Regions from separate parts of the Lysinibacillus sp. RS11 genome, predicted to be linked through region 1. Evidence: riboswitches for the same ligand, from Rfam matches in the RefSeq annotation. Region 1 holds a riboswitch; each other region holds the start of a gene.

Region 1 (3,919 bases):
TCAAGGATACGGAAAATTTTTAACACTTCTTTTATATGCTGATCGCCTGCATATTGGACTTTTGCTTGCAAGGTCGGTACTAACTCATAGGGCTGCGGGTTAGTCGTACTACCGATGATATCACCGATGTTTTCGAGACTTAGCCCTTTGACTGCGAAAATCTCCCCAGCTTCAACCTCTTGGACTGTTTCATAGCGATTTCCATTATATAATCGAATTTCCGTCACTTTTTCAGTTAGATCTCCAAACGAAAATTCATCACGAACACGCAGAGTTCCTTGTAATGCCTTCATAAAAGTTAAGCGTTGATGTCCATCATGACGAATTTTAAATACTTCTCCTTGGAACGTTCCATTGTTGTTAAAATGTGTCTCAGTAAGTAGAGGGAGCTGTGAAATGAATTCTTTTATCCCAGTATCTTTTAAGGCAGAGCCAGTAAAACATAAAAAGGCCTTTTCCTGTTTAATCATCGCTTGTATATGAGTCAGGCAGTTAACGCTATCCAACGTCTCGTTAAGAAAAGCATCGAGAAGCTGCTCATCACGCTCAGCAAGCCACTCCATCATGTGATTGGAAACATAATCAGAACGGAGCGGTTCATCTACTAATAGTACATCCTTAGAGCAGTCTTTTTGAAGCAGTGTCATAACGGCTTCGACATCTGCACCTTCACGATCTATTTTGTTAATAAAGAAGAAGGTAGGGACATGATATTTGCGTAAAAGTTGCCACACGGTTTCAGTATGACCTTGTACTCCTTCGACCGCACTAATAACAATGATGGCATAATCCATAACACGAATAACACGTTCCATTTCTGGCGAAAAATCGACGTGCCCAGGTGTATCGATTAACGTATATGTATCGTTTCCAATCGTCATGCGACCTTGTTCCGCAAAAATAGTAATGCCTCGCTGACGCTCGAGTTCATGATTATCTAGAAATGTATCTTGATGATCAACTCGACCACGGGCTTGAATACTGTTTGTATGGAATAGTAACTGCTCAGAAAATGTTGTTTTTCCTGCATCGACGTGAGCGAGTACACCAATTGTTTTATGCATAAAAAATCCTCGTTTCTTTTTTTCGTCCAATATCATTGTAACAGAAATAAAATAAAGTAAAGACTACTAATCAGTGAGGGTTTCGCCACCCCAACTCGTAGAGGAACACCCTGTTGCCCCAAAGTAATCGGGCATTTCCGGGCTGTTAATCTTCCGTTAAACTTCTTGGCTGTCTGCTAGTTATGTGGGACAAAAATATTTCATGTAAAATAGTTAGTGTTTATGTCGAAATAGTGCTACTATATTCATAATACTTATTTTTCGATTTTTTCGAGAGATTGCGAACATAAATTTCTTCTGCTAGTCTAGCAATATCATTTTAAAAAAATAATAGATGTATTGGTGCAAATGATTTGTCATTTGCTTAAAAGGGAAATCGGTGCGAATCCGATGCTGTCCCGCAACTGTAAATGGGGAGTCTATACAAGATGCCACTGTAGCCATGCTATGGGAAGGCGTATAGATGATGAACCTAAGCCAGGATACCTGCCAATATGTAATCTTTGCTTAAACCACGAGGATGGGGCTAGTGAATAGGTTGTAGAACCCATCTTTCACTATGCGAACCTCTTGGAAACAAGGGGTTTTTTTATGCCCTTTTTAACTTATGTTTAGCGGGTGTGGATTCGGTAAGGTGGTCTTAGGGGATGTTAGCCTAAAACCACAGCATCGTTGCGATAACGGCTAACTGACCTGCATCGGTGCTGTGTTGCCGCTGCCGCTACGCTTTCGCGCAGTTAAAACCCTTTTGCTGACACTTCGCTTTCGCACAAAAAATATCTGTTGCTGACACTACGTTAGCATTGCGCTTTCGCACAAAAAACATTTGTTGCTGACGCTCCGTTAGCACTGCGCTTTCGCACAAAAAACATCTGCTGGCCTAAGCACAAAGCCGAATCCGGACGCAATTATGCCGAGTCATAATTGATCATTCAGTAGCGAGGAAGTCAAGGGATTTCTTTCTATATATTTGACACAAAGGAGACGAGGACATGAAAAAATGGAAAAGCTTGTGGCTTGTCTTTGCAATAGCAATAATCGCTATTCTAGGAGCATGTAATGCAAAGGACAAATCAGAATCAGCTGCACAAGGTGAGAAGGTAGAGCCTGCACAAACTGACAAGACAGAGATCACAATTGACAATAATGGAACGACACAAGTGTATACAGAAGCACCCAAAAAAGCGATTAGCTTAAATCAACATGTAACAGAAATTATGTTGGCATTAGGCTTGGAAGATTCTATGGTAGGTACCGCCTATTTAGATGACAATATTTATGAGCCCCTACAAGCTGCCTACGATAAAGTGCCTGTGTTAGCTAAACAGTATCCTTCAAAGGAACAGGTTATTGATGCAGAAGCAGATTTTTTATACGGCGGTTGGAAAAGCGCCTTTGGAGAGAAAGGTGTTGGTACACAGGAAGAGCTTGAGGCATTAGGGATTCACACTTATTTACATACAGCCTCAAGTATGACGAAACCAACATTAGAAGATATTTTCACAGATATCCGAAATATCGCAAAAATATTCCGTGTCGAAGAACGTGGAGATGCTTTAATTGAACAAATGACCAAAGATGTAGAAGCTGTACGTGCGAAATTACCACAAAATGGGGAAGAACTGCGTGTATTAGTGTTTGATAGTGGTGATAAAGATGTCCTTACTGCTGGACAAAACTTTATGAATGAGCTTGTGACGATTGCTGGTGGTAAAAATATTTTTGGTGATGTGGAATCAGGATGGACTACGGTATCAAAAGAAGATGCAGTAGATCGTAATCCAGAAGTCGTTGTTGTTGTTGATTACGGAGAAACAAAGGCGGAACAAAAAATTAACTTCTTAAAAAATGATCCTGCCTTAAAAGAAATGGAAGCTGTTAAAAATGAACACTTTGTGATCTTACCGCTTTCTGCTGCATCAGAAGGGGTTCGTGCTGCAGAAGCTATTCAAATTTTAGCAAAAGGCTTTTACCCTGAAAACTTTTAGACTAAATAAGGAGCTAGCGACTTGCTAGTTCTTTTTTTATAAGGAGAGTTATAAATGAATGCATTTTGTAAAAATATACCGGACAAAACATTTGAAAAGCTAAATCATAATGGAGAGTTTACACGTCTTGCAGTTAGCCCGGGTATTATTAATAAACATTATACCCCTGCACAATTTCAAGCAATGGCAAAGGTTGTAGGAGAAATTGGTGCGATCAAATACTCCTCTTCTTACAGTATATTATTATCTATTCCGACAGTAGATGTAGCAGATACGACTAAGGAGCTACAAGATGCTGGCCTGTATGTGGCAAAGCAAGGACCAATTGTTGTGATGAAGGCTTGCGATTTCTGTGATGGGGATAAGATGGAGGCAGCACCGATTACTGAACAGCTATTTCATTCATTAGAAGGAATATTGGTCCCTACAAGATTACGTTTAAACGTAAATGGCTGTGCCTCTGCCTGCTACAATGCAGTGTATGATGATATTGGCCTTGTTTATCAAAAAGATAGCTTTGATGTCTATTTAGGGGCGGTGCCAATGGGGGCAAATGCGCAAGCTGGGACGCTCTTTGCTAAAAGGGTGGCAGTTGACCGTATTGAAAGTTTACTTCATGAAATCATTCGACTCTATAATGAGCATGCTCGTCCGAATGAACCTTTTTATAAATTTTATCGCAGAACAAATTCTGCTGAGTATTGGAAAATGTAAAAAAGTGATGATAAAACACGCTACTTTTTTTGAGTTTTAGACCATCTTTTTGTTTCTTCTATTGGAATACTCGAGCCAACTTTCATGGTATTTTTGACAATAATCCAGCACCAATATGTTCATCTCCTCGTGAAGCTATTTCTCAAGTATTAG
Region 2 (3,919 bases), 220 kb from region 1:
CGTTTGTTCCGTTAGTGTTGATGGCTGTATTAGCGATTGCCTTTTTAGTCTTTCGACAATTTACAGTGCGCAACTTTGGTGGTGTTTCTGGGGATTTACTCGGTGCATCAATTGAAGGAATGGAGGTTGTACTGTGGGTGACGTTGTTATTGTGCGCTTAATGAGACATGCACCAACAAAGGAAAATTTAGAAAAACGATATATTGGCTGGATAGATTCTTCATTAGCCGATGTATCTTCACTGGCTATTGTAGATAAAGATGTCACGAAAGTGTATGGTAGCGATTTACTGCGCTGTAGAGAAACGGCCGCTCATTATTTTCCGAATGCAACTTACATGGCAGATAAAAGATTCCGAGAGTCGAACTTCGGAGAATTTGAAGGGCGAACATATGAGGAATTAAAATCTGATCGTCGTTATTGTGCATGGTTAGATGATCCAGTACAGTCACCGCCTCCAAAAGGGGAAGGTTTTGATGCATTTTGTGCGCGAGTCATTGAAGGATTTACAACGTTACCAAAAGGAGAAGACGTTTATCATCTTGTTGTGCATGGTGGCGTCATTCGAGCACTTCTTGTTGCATTTGCACCGACTGAGCAACCCTTTTGGACGTACCATACACCGCATGATAAAATGTTTTCTTTATCGTTTTCAAGAAAGGCTTGGGAGGAGGGGGCGAGATGCATGTCTTTATCGGAGGAGCTTATAGTGGAAAAACCGACTATGTCATGAATTTACTTGCAGATCAAAAAGTTGAGCTAGTAGATGGCTATGTACCTGATGACACTCCTAGCTGTGATGTACTGGTTATTAAAAACCTAGAGAAGTGGCTCGTGACACAAGATCTGGAGGATGATGAGGTCATTGTCAGAACCATTTTGACAAGACTAAAGACTCTTGAAGAAAATTGTGCACTCTATATAATTGTGACCGATATGGGACGAGGGGTTGTGCCGATGGAAAAACAGGCACGATTATTACGTGATACATGTGGGCGCTTGTACCAGGCATTATTTGCTGAAGCAGAACATGTCGTACGTATTTGGTACGGTATTGGGGAACAAATCAAATGACGTAGTTAGTCAGTTGAATGGGGTGCTCATCGTACACTTCCAAGCGCTCAGCCGAAACGGAAATTAACCTCACGCTATAATGAACAATGTTTAAAAGAAAAGAGGGAATGGAATGGATCGACAAAGATTAATGAAATTGACACTCGTTGCCATGGTAGCGGCAATTTGTGCAGTTGGGGCAGTTATTAAAATTCCAACACCATTTATTACAACTGCTGCACTGGACGCGGCTCCTGCATTTTTGAGCGTTGTATTTTTATCTCCAGTATTGGCTGGGGTTGCAGGGGCAATTGGGCATTTTATTACGGCCTTAACTTCTGGCTTCCCACTTGGACCACTCCATATTATTATCGCAGTAGAGATGTTTATCGTAGTATGGATCTTCGGGATTATGCATAATAAAGGAATGCATTTCTGGAAATGGCCTGTGGCACTTATTTTAAATGGCGTTGTGGCACCATTACCGTTTTACTTTATCATTAGTCCGGCATTTTATTGGGCATCTCTTACTAGTCTACCGTTGGCAACTCTAATTAATTTAGTCATCGTTGCAGTTGCAATGCCAATTTTATCTAAAGTATTTGTGCGTAAGGCAGGGCGATTACATTGAGAAATGCCATAAAAGTAGGGGAGCTGATTGCTACGACAGATAATGCCGCAGCAATTGGTGAAAAACCGCAAGATGTTGTGTCTGCCTCAGATCAACTCACGGCATACTTGACAGCACGTGTTACTTTTTTAGAGCAGCTTGCCGCAAATGCTTTACCTACACATGTCCTACTCGCTAATTTTTCAGGGGGTGTGGCATGGTCTCGCTATGTGGCAGGCATTCAGCAGGTTTTTGATGAAGCTGGTCTTATTTGTCCGCAAATAGACGGTAGCACTGAGTCCAATATGCCGACTGTACAATCTGGTTTGTCCATAACGATGCTTGGTGAACAGCAGCAACGTACACCCTATAAGCATGATCAGCTGATTTGGTACACTTATGGACTGCCGCTTGTAGGCAATGAAGTCCTTGCACAGCCTGAGGATGTCGCACAGCTACAGCCTATTTTTCAGGCATGGAAAGAGGAAATCGTGCAGCAAGTTTGGCCAGTTGGATCAAAAGGTTTGCAAGCAGAATTTACTCGACTTTTTGGCAATCAACAGGTCACATGTTCGTTAGATGTTGAGAAAACAGCTGGCCCGTGTGCAGTCATTTTACTTGGTGTACATCCAGAAAAAGAGCAGCTGGCACAAAAAATTTTTCTTAGAAATTTTGAGAAACTACGTAAAACTGCCTTGTAATTGGGCTTGCTTCGAGAAAAAGTAGTGCGTAATAAAAATCAAGGGGCAAAACGCCTATTGCAACAATAAACACCATATGTTAGATTTGTTTAGGAGTTAAAACACTATATATAGTATTTTGAACAAGAGGTACCAATATGGTTTAAAAGGGAATTCGGAAAAGAGCATCTTAAGCCGAAGCTGTCCCCGCAACTGTAAGTGCTGACAAATGATGCAGAGGCCACTGTTAACAATGGGAAGGCGATCATTTGGAGGAAGCATGAGCCAGGAGACCTGCCGATTTGTTCAAGACAGCGACACATTCTTCGGGGATTGAGAAGTGGAGGCGAGAGATTTGTTCACTTCTGTGTGTGCATGTCCTTCATTTCCATTTCCGATTTTACAGCGATCACGCAACCGATAGAGGATGCGTGATCGCTTTTGTGTTGTCTGGAGATAGAAAGGGAGAGTATGTGTATATGACAATTCAAATCGAACAGCAAATTGCTAAGCTAAAGAAAAGTTACACGGAGGATGAACTTGAAAGTTTTGTAAGGTTATCGGATCGATGGCTACGAAAAAATGACAATGCCACATTTGAGGCATGGGCGGATGCGATGATTTTACAAACGCTTAGCCTAATTGATGAAGAGGAGCCATATTGGACATTTGTTGCAGCGCAAATTTATTTAGAAAAATTATATGACCAATTTGCAATGCGCCGCGGTGTTTCTGTGAAAGATGTTTATCAGGTTTTCCCAGCACAATTAGCACGCTATACAGAGGCTGGTTTGTATCATGAAAGTTTAACAACAAAATATAGTGAGCAGGAGCTTCAGGAACTTGCTTCATATTTAGAACAAAGTCGAGATGAGTTGTTTACATATATTGGCTTAAAAACATTAATGGACCGTTATGTTGTTCGTGATTATACGAAAACACCTGTCGAGTTACCACAGGAACGTTGGATGGTCATTGCGATGACATTGATGCAGGATGAAACAGAAAATCGTTTACAAAAGGTGCGAGAGTCTTACTGGGCAATGAGTAATTTATATATGACTGTTGCCACACCAACATTATCGAATGCAGGGAAAACACATGGACAGCTATCTAGTTGCTTTATTGATACAGTAGATGATAGTTTACAAAGTATTTATGACACAAATACAGATGTCGCAACATTATCTAAGTATGGCGGCGGTATTGGTGTTTATATGGGCAAAATTCGTAGCCGAGGCTCATCTATTAAAGGTTTTAAAGGTGCATCAAGTGGCGTTTTACCATGGATTAAACAGCTTAATAATACGGCAGTTTCGGTCGATCAGCTTGGGCAACGACAAGGAGCAATCGCGGTCTATTTAGATGTTTGGCATAAAGACGTCTTTACGTTTTTAGATTTACGTTTAAACAATGGGGATGAGCGTTTGCGTGCCCATGATATTTTCACAGGGCTATGCTTACCGGATTTATTTATGGAGACAGTTGAGGCACGTGGGGAATGGCATTTATTTGACCCACATGAAGTACGAGAGGTCATGGGCTTCTCATTAGAAGATTTCTATGATGAGAAAAA
Region 3 (3,919 bases), 2.0 Mb from region 1:
CCGGCGGATGAATATTTACAGACTGTTTGGGGGATCGGATACAAATGGTACAGGTCAGTTAATAGAAAATAGAAGCTAGAAAAACCAATCTCTGACGATTCCGCAAAGATTGGTTTTTGTTATGAAGGAAACTATAGATTTTTTTGCCTGTTTAGAGCATAGTCGTCTAGGCTAAAGCGCAACATCCTTGAGGTTGCTTCACTCCCACGGACAAAAGTGGTGGAGCGTTATTTTTGCTTCGGGCTCTCTAGCGTTTAGTTCTTATTTTGCTTCTAGCTCTTCTTCTGTAACCCATTTATGATTTTTTACAGCCTCGCCATTTGTTGTAGACGTATAATCAATCATATAAACTGTCGTTTGTATTGCCTCATCGATATGGACAGTCGCATTTTCCATGCCTTCCATATGGGATGCATCGGTTTTGACTTCCGTACCCGGAGCTAATGGAGCCTCACCTTGATTTATCAATTCCTCATGAATAACCCACTTATGATTTTCTACGCGATTTTCACCTGTAGTTGGCTCATAGGAGATAATGTATGCTGTCGTATCATAAGCGCCAACAATCGTTGCTTCTGCGCCTTTCATACCTGCCATGTGTCCATCCGTGATAATGGCGATGCTTCCAACTGGAAACTTTGGATTTTCAGCATTTTTCAAAGTTGTTGGTACTGCGCCAGAGCTTGAATGGTTCATCGTGGAATGATCCATCTCTGTGCTATGTTCAGTTTCGATGTTATTTTTTGAATCGGCTTCTGACTTAGTTGTATCGGCAGAGCAAGCCGATAATGTTAGTAAAGCTACTGCTGCTATTAAGCCAATTGACCACTTTCTTTTGAATAACATATTATATTCCTCCTCACTATTTGCTCTTAATGTAGCAAATAAATGTGCAGAAATTGTGGACAGCATTCATATAGGATTCCTAAAACAAAAAGCCCTCTTTAGCATTAAACTAAAGAAGGGCTTACGTTATTTAACAGGAATTATTTTTACTATTTTTTGTAGACGGTATGCAAAAATACCGGCAAATATCGCTAAAATAATATCCTTTGGTAATGGAGGCATCATCCAAAGCCATGCCATCTTATAAGAAAAAGCTTCTGGAGCACTAGCCCATAACTTGTAGGCGAAGTACATCCAATTTGTCCCAAGTAAATAATTAATGGCTGTTGCAATTAAAGCAGCAATTACATAGCTTTTTTTCGTTCCACTGCGCTCTACAATAAGCCCTGCAACATATGCAGCTAATATAAAAGTAACAATAAAACCGAATGTAGGACTTAAAATTTGTCCAAAGCCCCCACTGAAACGTGCAAATACAGGGGCGCCTGCTAAACCTATGCACATATAAACAGTACAAGCGAGTGCACCTTTTCTACTGCCAAGAATAAGTCCTGCTAATATAGCAAAAAATGTTTGTAGCGTGATGGGTACGCCACCAACAACCATAAAAGGTACAAAGGAAGTAATATTAGCGCCAATCATCATCAATGTTGAAAATAGTCCAATATAAGCAATATCTACTGTTCTTAATTTGTGATGCGAGTGTTCCGCTACTGTTGTCATTATTTCACCCCTAATAAGTAATATTGATAATAATAGTGTAAAAAAATAAACATTTTGTGTCAACCTAATATTTTATATAGGTTAACACAAAATGTTTATCCTTCATAATTTGATAAATAATTACTAGTAATAGACTAACTATTAAAATATATGATAGAATCGTCATAATTTTAAAATATCAGATGCAAATGGTGTGACATCTTGTAAAAGTGTCACTTAAAAGGGAAGTCGGTGCAAATCCGACGCATTTAGGCCACTGTTCTAGAATGGGAAGGCAATCATAGGGACATTGATTCGAAGCCAGGAGACCTGCCAATTAGCGAATATCTGTAATGCCCACGAGGATGAAAGCGATTACGGACAATAGTAGAAGGGAATCTTTCTGACTTTGTTTAATCTAGGGTATTTCTATGCGTATTTTGCATGGAATACCCTTTTTTTATCTTCATTAAGTCTATTATTAATGATTAGGAGTTAATAAACAGATGAATAAAAAAATTATGCTACTATCAATGACTCTTCTTTTAGTACTAATCATTTCAATGACAATTGCCATAATGGTTGGATCGGTTTCTGTGACGCCAATTCACGTATGGAAGGTTATCCTTTCCAAAATACCAATTGTACAAAACTCAATCGAGCAAGATTGGAGTCGTTCACAGGAAATTATTATTTGGCAAATACGAGTTCCGCGTGTATTGCTCGCTGCTATTGTTGGAGCAGGGTTGGCAATTGCAGGAGCAGCTATTCAGGCTCTTGTCCGTAATTCAATTGCCGAACCATATATTTTAGGGATATCTTCTGGTGCAACGGTTGGGGCCACAGCTGTCATCATTTTAGGTGCTTTTTCATTTCTTGGCGTTTATGCTCTTTCCGTATCTGCATTTATAGGTTCTCTGACAGCAATGGCGTTAGTTTTCTTCTTAGCATGTGTTGGCGGTAGAGTTTCTGTCTTTCGACTTTTACTTTCAGGGATGGCGGTGTCGTTTATTTTATCTGCTATTTCAAATTTTATATTAATGACGTCGAAGCAAGAGGGCGGAATGAAGGCAGTTATGTTTTGGATGCTAGGAAGCTTAGCGGGTGCGAAGTGGAGTAATCTTTTAATTCCTACAGTTATTTTTATCGTGGTATTTGCCTTGTTATGGCTCCATTATCGAAGCTTAAATTTATTACTTCTTGGGGAAGAAGCAGCGGTTACATTAGGGGTTAACTTACAACAATTTCGAATACAGCTTATCTTATTAGTATCGTTATTAACGGGTGTGCTTGTCGCAGTAAGTGGTTCAATCGGATTTGTTGGCTTAATCATTCCGCATATTGTACGGCTGATCGTAGGTTCAAACCATAAATATGTCATACCGATTAGTGCTTTGTTTGGGGCGATTTTCTTAGTGTGGGCAGATGCACTTGCTCGGATTATAATTGCCCCTGAAGAAATGCCAATTGGAATTATCACAGCTTTTTGTGGAGGGCCGTTTTTCATTTGGCTACTACGTCGTAACAATTATTCTTTCGGTGAAGGGGATTAAAGCATATGACATTAGAGACGAAACAAGTATCTTTCTCCATTTCTGATGAGCGCATATTACATGAAGTAAGTGTACAAATAAAGGAAAAACAATTTGTTGGGTTAATCGGTCCAAATGGTAGTGGGAAGTCAACGCTATTAAAGAATATGTATCGTTTATTAAAACCAGAAAGTGGAACAGTTTTATTAAATGAACAGGATATTTTAAAGCAATCGAGTAAAAGTATTGCGAAAAATTTAGCAGTAGTGAGTCAAGAAACGCCGGTCGTATTCGATTTTACCGTACATGATTTAGTCAGTATGGGAAGAACACCACATAAAAAACTATTTGAGCTTGATCAGGAACGAGATTTTCAAATTGTAAAAAATGCACTAGATCAAACAGGAATTGCTCATTTAGAGAAACGTAGCTTTAGTTCTCTTTCAGGCGGAGAAAAAAAGCGTGTGATGGTTGCCCGTGCCCTCGCTCAGCAAGCACAGATGCTTATTTTAGATGAGCCAACAAATCATCTAGATATTCAGCATCAATTGCAGCTAATGGATCTAATTCAAACCCTACATTTAACAGTTGTTGCGGCAATACATGATTTAAACATTGCAGCTATGTATTGTGATCAAATTTATGTTTTACAGCAAGGGCGAATTGTCAATTTTGGAACACCAGAAGAAGTACTTACACCAGCATTATTACAAGATGTTTTTGGTGTTTACGCTGATATTCAAACACATCCACTTACAGGGAAGCCTTATTTAACGTATGTCTCAGAGCAATTTACGAAGAAAGCTTTAAAACTACATAAATAAAGTACGGTTCTTCGG
Region 4 (3,919 bases), 1.7 Mb from region 1:
TCATCAATTGCCCCGTATGTCTCAACGCGCAAGCTATCTTTGTCGACACGTCCACCTATCAGACTAGTTTTCCCCGTATCGCCTGTTTTTGTATAAAGCTTCATTTCTCTCGTCTCCTATAATCAATTTTTATCCCGCATTAACAGGCAGCAACTTATCTGTGACGCCTACTGATTAACACTTCACTTTATAGTTTTTTATTGCCTGCACCGTTGTTTCAAAAACGCCTTTACCGATAATCTTGCCTACATCAGTAACTGGACCACCATACAGCATCTCTTCCCCTTTTTGTGTTGCTGCAATTAATAAGCTATCGGTAGCAGTACCTGTTGCAATCGTACCACTAAGCTCATCACGAATACCTTCTGACTGCAATGCCTTTGTTTTCGCCTCATTAGCTGTCATCATTGCTTGGAAAAATGCTTCTTCTGATAAACAACCATTTATGATGACCCATGTATTTATAGTACCAATATATGGTTCATCTTGTCTTTCATGAGCCCGTGACACATCAACAGCATTGCCAACACCAGCCGTTACAGCAACAAATACGCTACCAAAAGAAGCTTTAAATTCATTAATTGCTACAAGATTTGCCGGGACAGCTGTTATCATAACTACTGTGCTGGTAGGTGAAAAATGCTCCTTTTGTAAAAATTCAGCGACCTCTTTCTTTACATCACTAATGACATAATCTATTGGTACAGAGCGATTTAATAGGCAATCATACCAACCGATCCCCGGATTATGAACTGCTGAGGAAACCGTTTTTAACGGATACTCCGATTGAAGCTGAATGTAATGATTCGTAACAGTGAAATTTTCGTTTTTAATGACAGCACGTTGCTGATGTTCGATTGAGGCTGGCATCATTGTAATTTGAGGCTTTGGAATTTCGGGATGTGCATAAGTCGCTACTCGCGCATGATAGACATCTTCAATTTCCGAAGCGATTAATACTTCATGTGGTGCTCCAAATGCTCGCATCCTTCCGTCTTCCATTAGTAATAATTCGTCACAATAGAGGGAAGCTAAATTCATATCATGTAGTACCATAATAACAGTTAAATCACATTCAATTGCTTCCTTTCGTACCATATCTAAAATTTGACGTTGATGGGCAATATCTAGATGGTTCGTTGGCTCATCTAGCAGTAATATTTCCGCCGTTTGCGCAAGGGCCTGGGCTACAAAAACTCTTTGTTGTTCCCCGCCCGACAAAAATTCCATCGGTGTCTGTTCATAGCGTTTCACACCTGTTTGCAGCATTGCATGTTGGACTGCTTGTTCATCTCGTTCAGCCCAACTTGAAAAGAAGCCTGTTTGATGTGGATAACGTCCAAGTGATACTGCCTCACGTACACTGTTTGAAAAGGCATTCGCATGTAATTGTGGTAGCACTGCCATTTTTTTTGCCAATGCACGGGCATTATAAGCGCTAATATTTTTACCATCTACGACTATAGTGCCTGCAGTAGCTGGTAGTATGCCACTCATCACTTTTAATAGTGTGGATTTCCCACTACCATTCGGGCCTAAAATCCCTAGTACTTTTCCTTTTTCAACGGAAAAACTGATATCCTGAACGATCGGCACATCTCCATAACCTCCAGAAAGATGTTCAACAACAATCATGCCCGTCCCCCCTTGCTTCTACGTTGCTTATAAAAAATATAAGAAAAAACGGGCGCCCCAATAAATGCAGTAATAACGCCAATTGGTAGCTCTCTTGGCATAATAATTGTTCTTGCTATTAAATCACAAATAATGAGCAAAGTTGCACCATTTAAAAATGATAATGGCAATAAATGACGATGATCTGAACCCCAAAGCATTCGCGTCATATGGGGTACAACTAAGCCAACAAATCCAATCGTACCAGAAACTGCTACAGCTGCTCCTGTCAACATTGACCCGCCTATCAAAATTATATATTTACTACGCTTAACATGAACACCTAAATGTTTTGCGCGTTCCTCTCCATATAACAAAACATTTAACTCGCGTCTTTGTGTCCAAAGCATAATTGAACCAATTATCACAAACGGAATAATCATTTGAACAAAAGGCCAACCTCGCATCGATACTGAGCCGAGCAGCCATCCCATAACTTGTCGTAGCTCCTCACCAGATAATGCAATCATTAAGGAAATTAAGGAACCTAAAAATGAACTAAAGATGATCCCTGTTAAAATAAGGGTTTCCATTTTTAGTGAGCGGTCTACCATTCTAGCAAAGCCCATGACCGCTACCATCGTTAATATTGCACCTAGCATACTGAAGATTGGTAATGCATAATGGCCTACTACTGGAATTGAAATACTAAAGAAAATCGTCATCACTGCGCCAACTGATGCACCAGAGGAAACACCTAACGTATAAGGATCTGCCAAAGGATTTTTTAATAAGCCTTGAAAAGCTGCCCCTGCAATGGCAAGCGATGCTCCGACAAGCCCCGCCAGCAGGACTCGAGGTAAACGAATTTTCCATAAAATATTGGCAGCTGTTTCATCAGCTGCCTTATTCCACACTACTTCTAGTGGAATATGAACTGAGCCTATTGCTACGCCACACCAGATGCTAATAATTAGAAGCGTAATTGCTGTTACATAGGCTATAATCGTTCTACTCATTTAAAGGCTCTCCCCCTTAGTCTATCTGTGCCAATATTTAACGACTTGTTCTTCTGATTTATCGATACATTTTGGCTTGAAATTGCCTAATACTGAGAATTTATCGACATCCATCTTACAAAACAAATACCCCTCATCAAAAAAAGATGAGGGGATCAAATTTGCACAAAAATACGTATACAAAATCCACCACCCTATCCTCGTAGGCTGCAACGTGTTTTCTATAAAGGCAGGTCTCCTGGCTCGTGCTTCCTTCGCTTTTTCAAGCCTTCCCGAAATTTTCAGTGGTGCAGATTGAAAAAACTCACACATACAGTGGCGGGACCGCATCGGAATAACACCGATTTCCCTTTTCACTTTACATAAGTAAAGAACCTTTATAATTTTCAGTTGATATAATTATACATGAAAAAAAAAGTGGCTGGGATAAAACTGGTCAATACCTTAAAAAGCGCGAGAAATCAATTTTAGAAACGTTGATTTCTCGCGCTTTTCTTATGTGAAATTTTTTAATCTTGCTAGATCCCAGACTCTAATCTATTAGACTATATCTAAAAAATACTGAACAGTTTTCATTGGCGCTCCAATTTCTCGCAATGACCATGTGCTCTCTAAATAAATATCTGCTAGCTTTTCATATTTACCGCCGAATTTTTGTGCCCATTCGACTGCTACAACACTTTCATATACATGTGCCATATTTTCTGCAACCTTTTTTGCCTCAAATGTTTTCGTTGCTTCATCTAAACGACTAAATGTTTGCAAAGTCAAGTCTAGTTTTACTAATTGCTCTGCTACAATTGCTACTAATGGACTGTCAGCTAGTTTTTCTAGACGTTTCTCCATGATACGAACAAATAATTCATGCGCATGAAACTTATCTACTAAACGAATGAGCTCCAACGCTAAAATATTGGCAGTCCCTTCCCACACCGTCAGCACCTGTGCATCTCTTAATAAGCGAGGTGTAACAAAATCCTCTATATAGCCATTCCCTCCGTGCAATTCAATTGCTTCACTAGCATAATGTACCGCTTGCTCTGCCGTTTCTTTTTTCATAATAGCAATATACAAGCGATTCATAATGATGTCCTGTTCATTGCCCTGTCCACTTGCTACTTTATCGTACAGCTGAATAACATCAAAAACAGTGGCAACTTCTACATGAAGCTTGGCAGCATATTTCCCTAATGTATCCTGAATCATAGGATATTGCGTTAAAGGCTTACCAAATGCATGACGATTGGTTACATAGTGCTTCGCCTCTAAATAACCGCGACGCATAA

The links. A riboswitch is a leader RNA that binds a small molecule or an ion and turns the genes downstream of it on or off. The one in region 1 is predicted to bind cobalamin.
Region 2: linked by a shared signal. The riboswitch ahead of AB9L17_RS10365 (ribonucleoside-diphosphate reductase subunit alpha) and the one ahead of AB9L17_RS11630 (ABC transporter substrate-binding protein) in region 1 are both predicted to bind cobalamin.
Region 3: linked by a shared signal. The riboswitch ahead of AB9L17_RS22320 (FecCD family ABC transporter permease) and the one ahead of AB9L17_RS11630 (ABC transporter substrate-binding protein) in region 1 are both predicted to bind cobalamin.
Region 4: linked by a shared signal. The riboswitch ahead of AB9L17_RS02970 (FecCD family ABC transporter permease) and the one ahead of AB9L17_RS11630 (ABC transporter substrate-binding protein) in region 1 are both predicted to bind cobalamin.

Annotation. Positions count from the first base shown of each region.
Region 1 covers NZ_CP168124.1:2,275,199-2,279,117, forward strand. Annotated here, with positions in the region: gene AB9L17_RS11620 (GTP-binding protein) at 1-1,064, opposite strand, end outside; cobalamin riboswitch at 1,388-1,572, shown strand; gene AB9L17_RS11625 (hypothetical protein) at 1,786-1,929, opposite strand; gene AB9L17_RS11630 (ABC transporter substrate-binding protein) at 2,057-3,052, shown strand; gene AB9L17_RS11635 (precorrin-3B methylase) at 3,107-3,766, shown strand.
Region 2 covers NZ_CP168124.1:2,053,938-2,057,856, forward strand. Annotated here, with positions in the region: gene cobS (adenosylcobinamide-GDP ribazoletransferase) at 1-161, shown strand, start outside; gene AB9L17_RS10345 (histidine phosphatase family protein) at 134-733, shown strand; gene AB9L17_RS10350 (bifunctional adenosylcobinamide kinase/adenosylcobinamide-phosphate guanylyltransferase) at 682-1,074, shown strand; gene AB9L17_RS10355 (ECF transporter S component) at 1,187-1,684, shown strand; gene AB9L17_RS10360 (hypothetical protein) at 1,681-2,364, shown strand; cobalamin riboswitch at 2,475-2,660, shown strand; gene AB9L17_RS10365 (ribonucleoside-diphosphate reductase subunit alpha) at 2,823-3,919, shown strand, end outside.
Region 3 covers NZ_CP168124.1:4,325,173-4,329,091, reverse strand. Annotated here, with positions in the region: gene AB9L17_RS22335 (response regulator transcription factor) at 1-72, shown strand, start outside; gene AB9L17_RS22330 (YdhK family protein) at 262-846, opposite strand; gene AB9L17_RS22325 (biotin transporter BioY) at 973-1,569, opposite strand; cobalamin riboswitch at 1,742-1,900, shown strand; gene AB9L17_RS22320 (FecCD family ABC transporter permease) at 2,055-3,101, shown strand; gene AB9L17_RS22315 (ABC transporter ATP-binding protein) at 3,107-3,904, shown strand.
Region 4 covers NZ_CP168124.1:573,367-577,285, reverse strand. Annotated here, with positions in the region: gene AB9L17_RS02980 (cob(I)yrinic acid a,c-diamide adenosyltransferase) at 1-104, opposite strand, end outside; gene AB9L17_RS02975 (adenosylcobinamide amidohydrolase) at 175-1,635, opposite strand; gene AB9L17_RS02970 (FecCD family ABC transporter permease) at 1,632-2,633, opposite strand; cobalamin riboswitch at 2,845-3,027, opposite strand; gene AB9L17_RS02965 (acyl-CoA dehydrogenase family protein) at 3,174-3,919, opposite strand, start outside.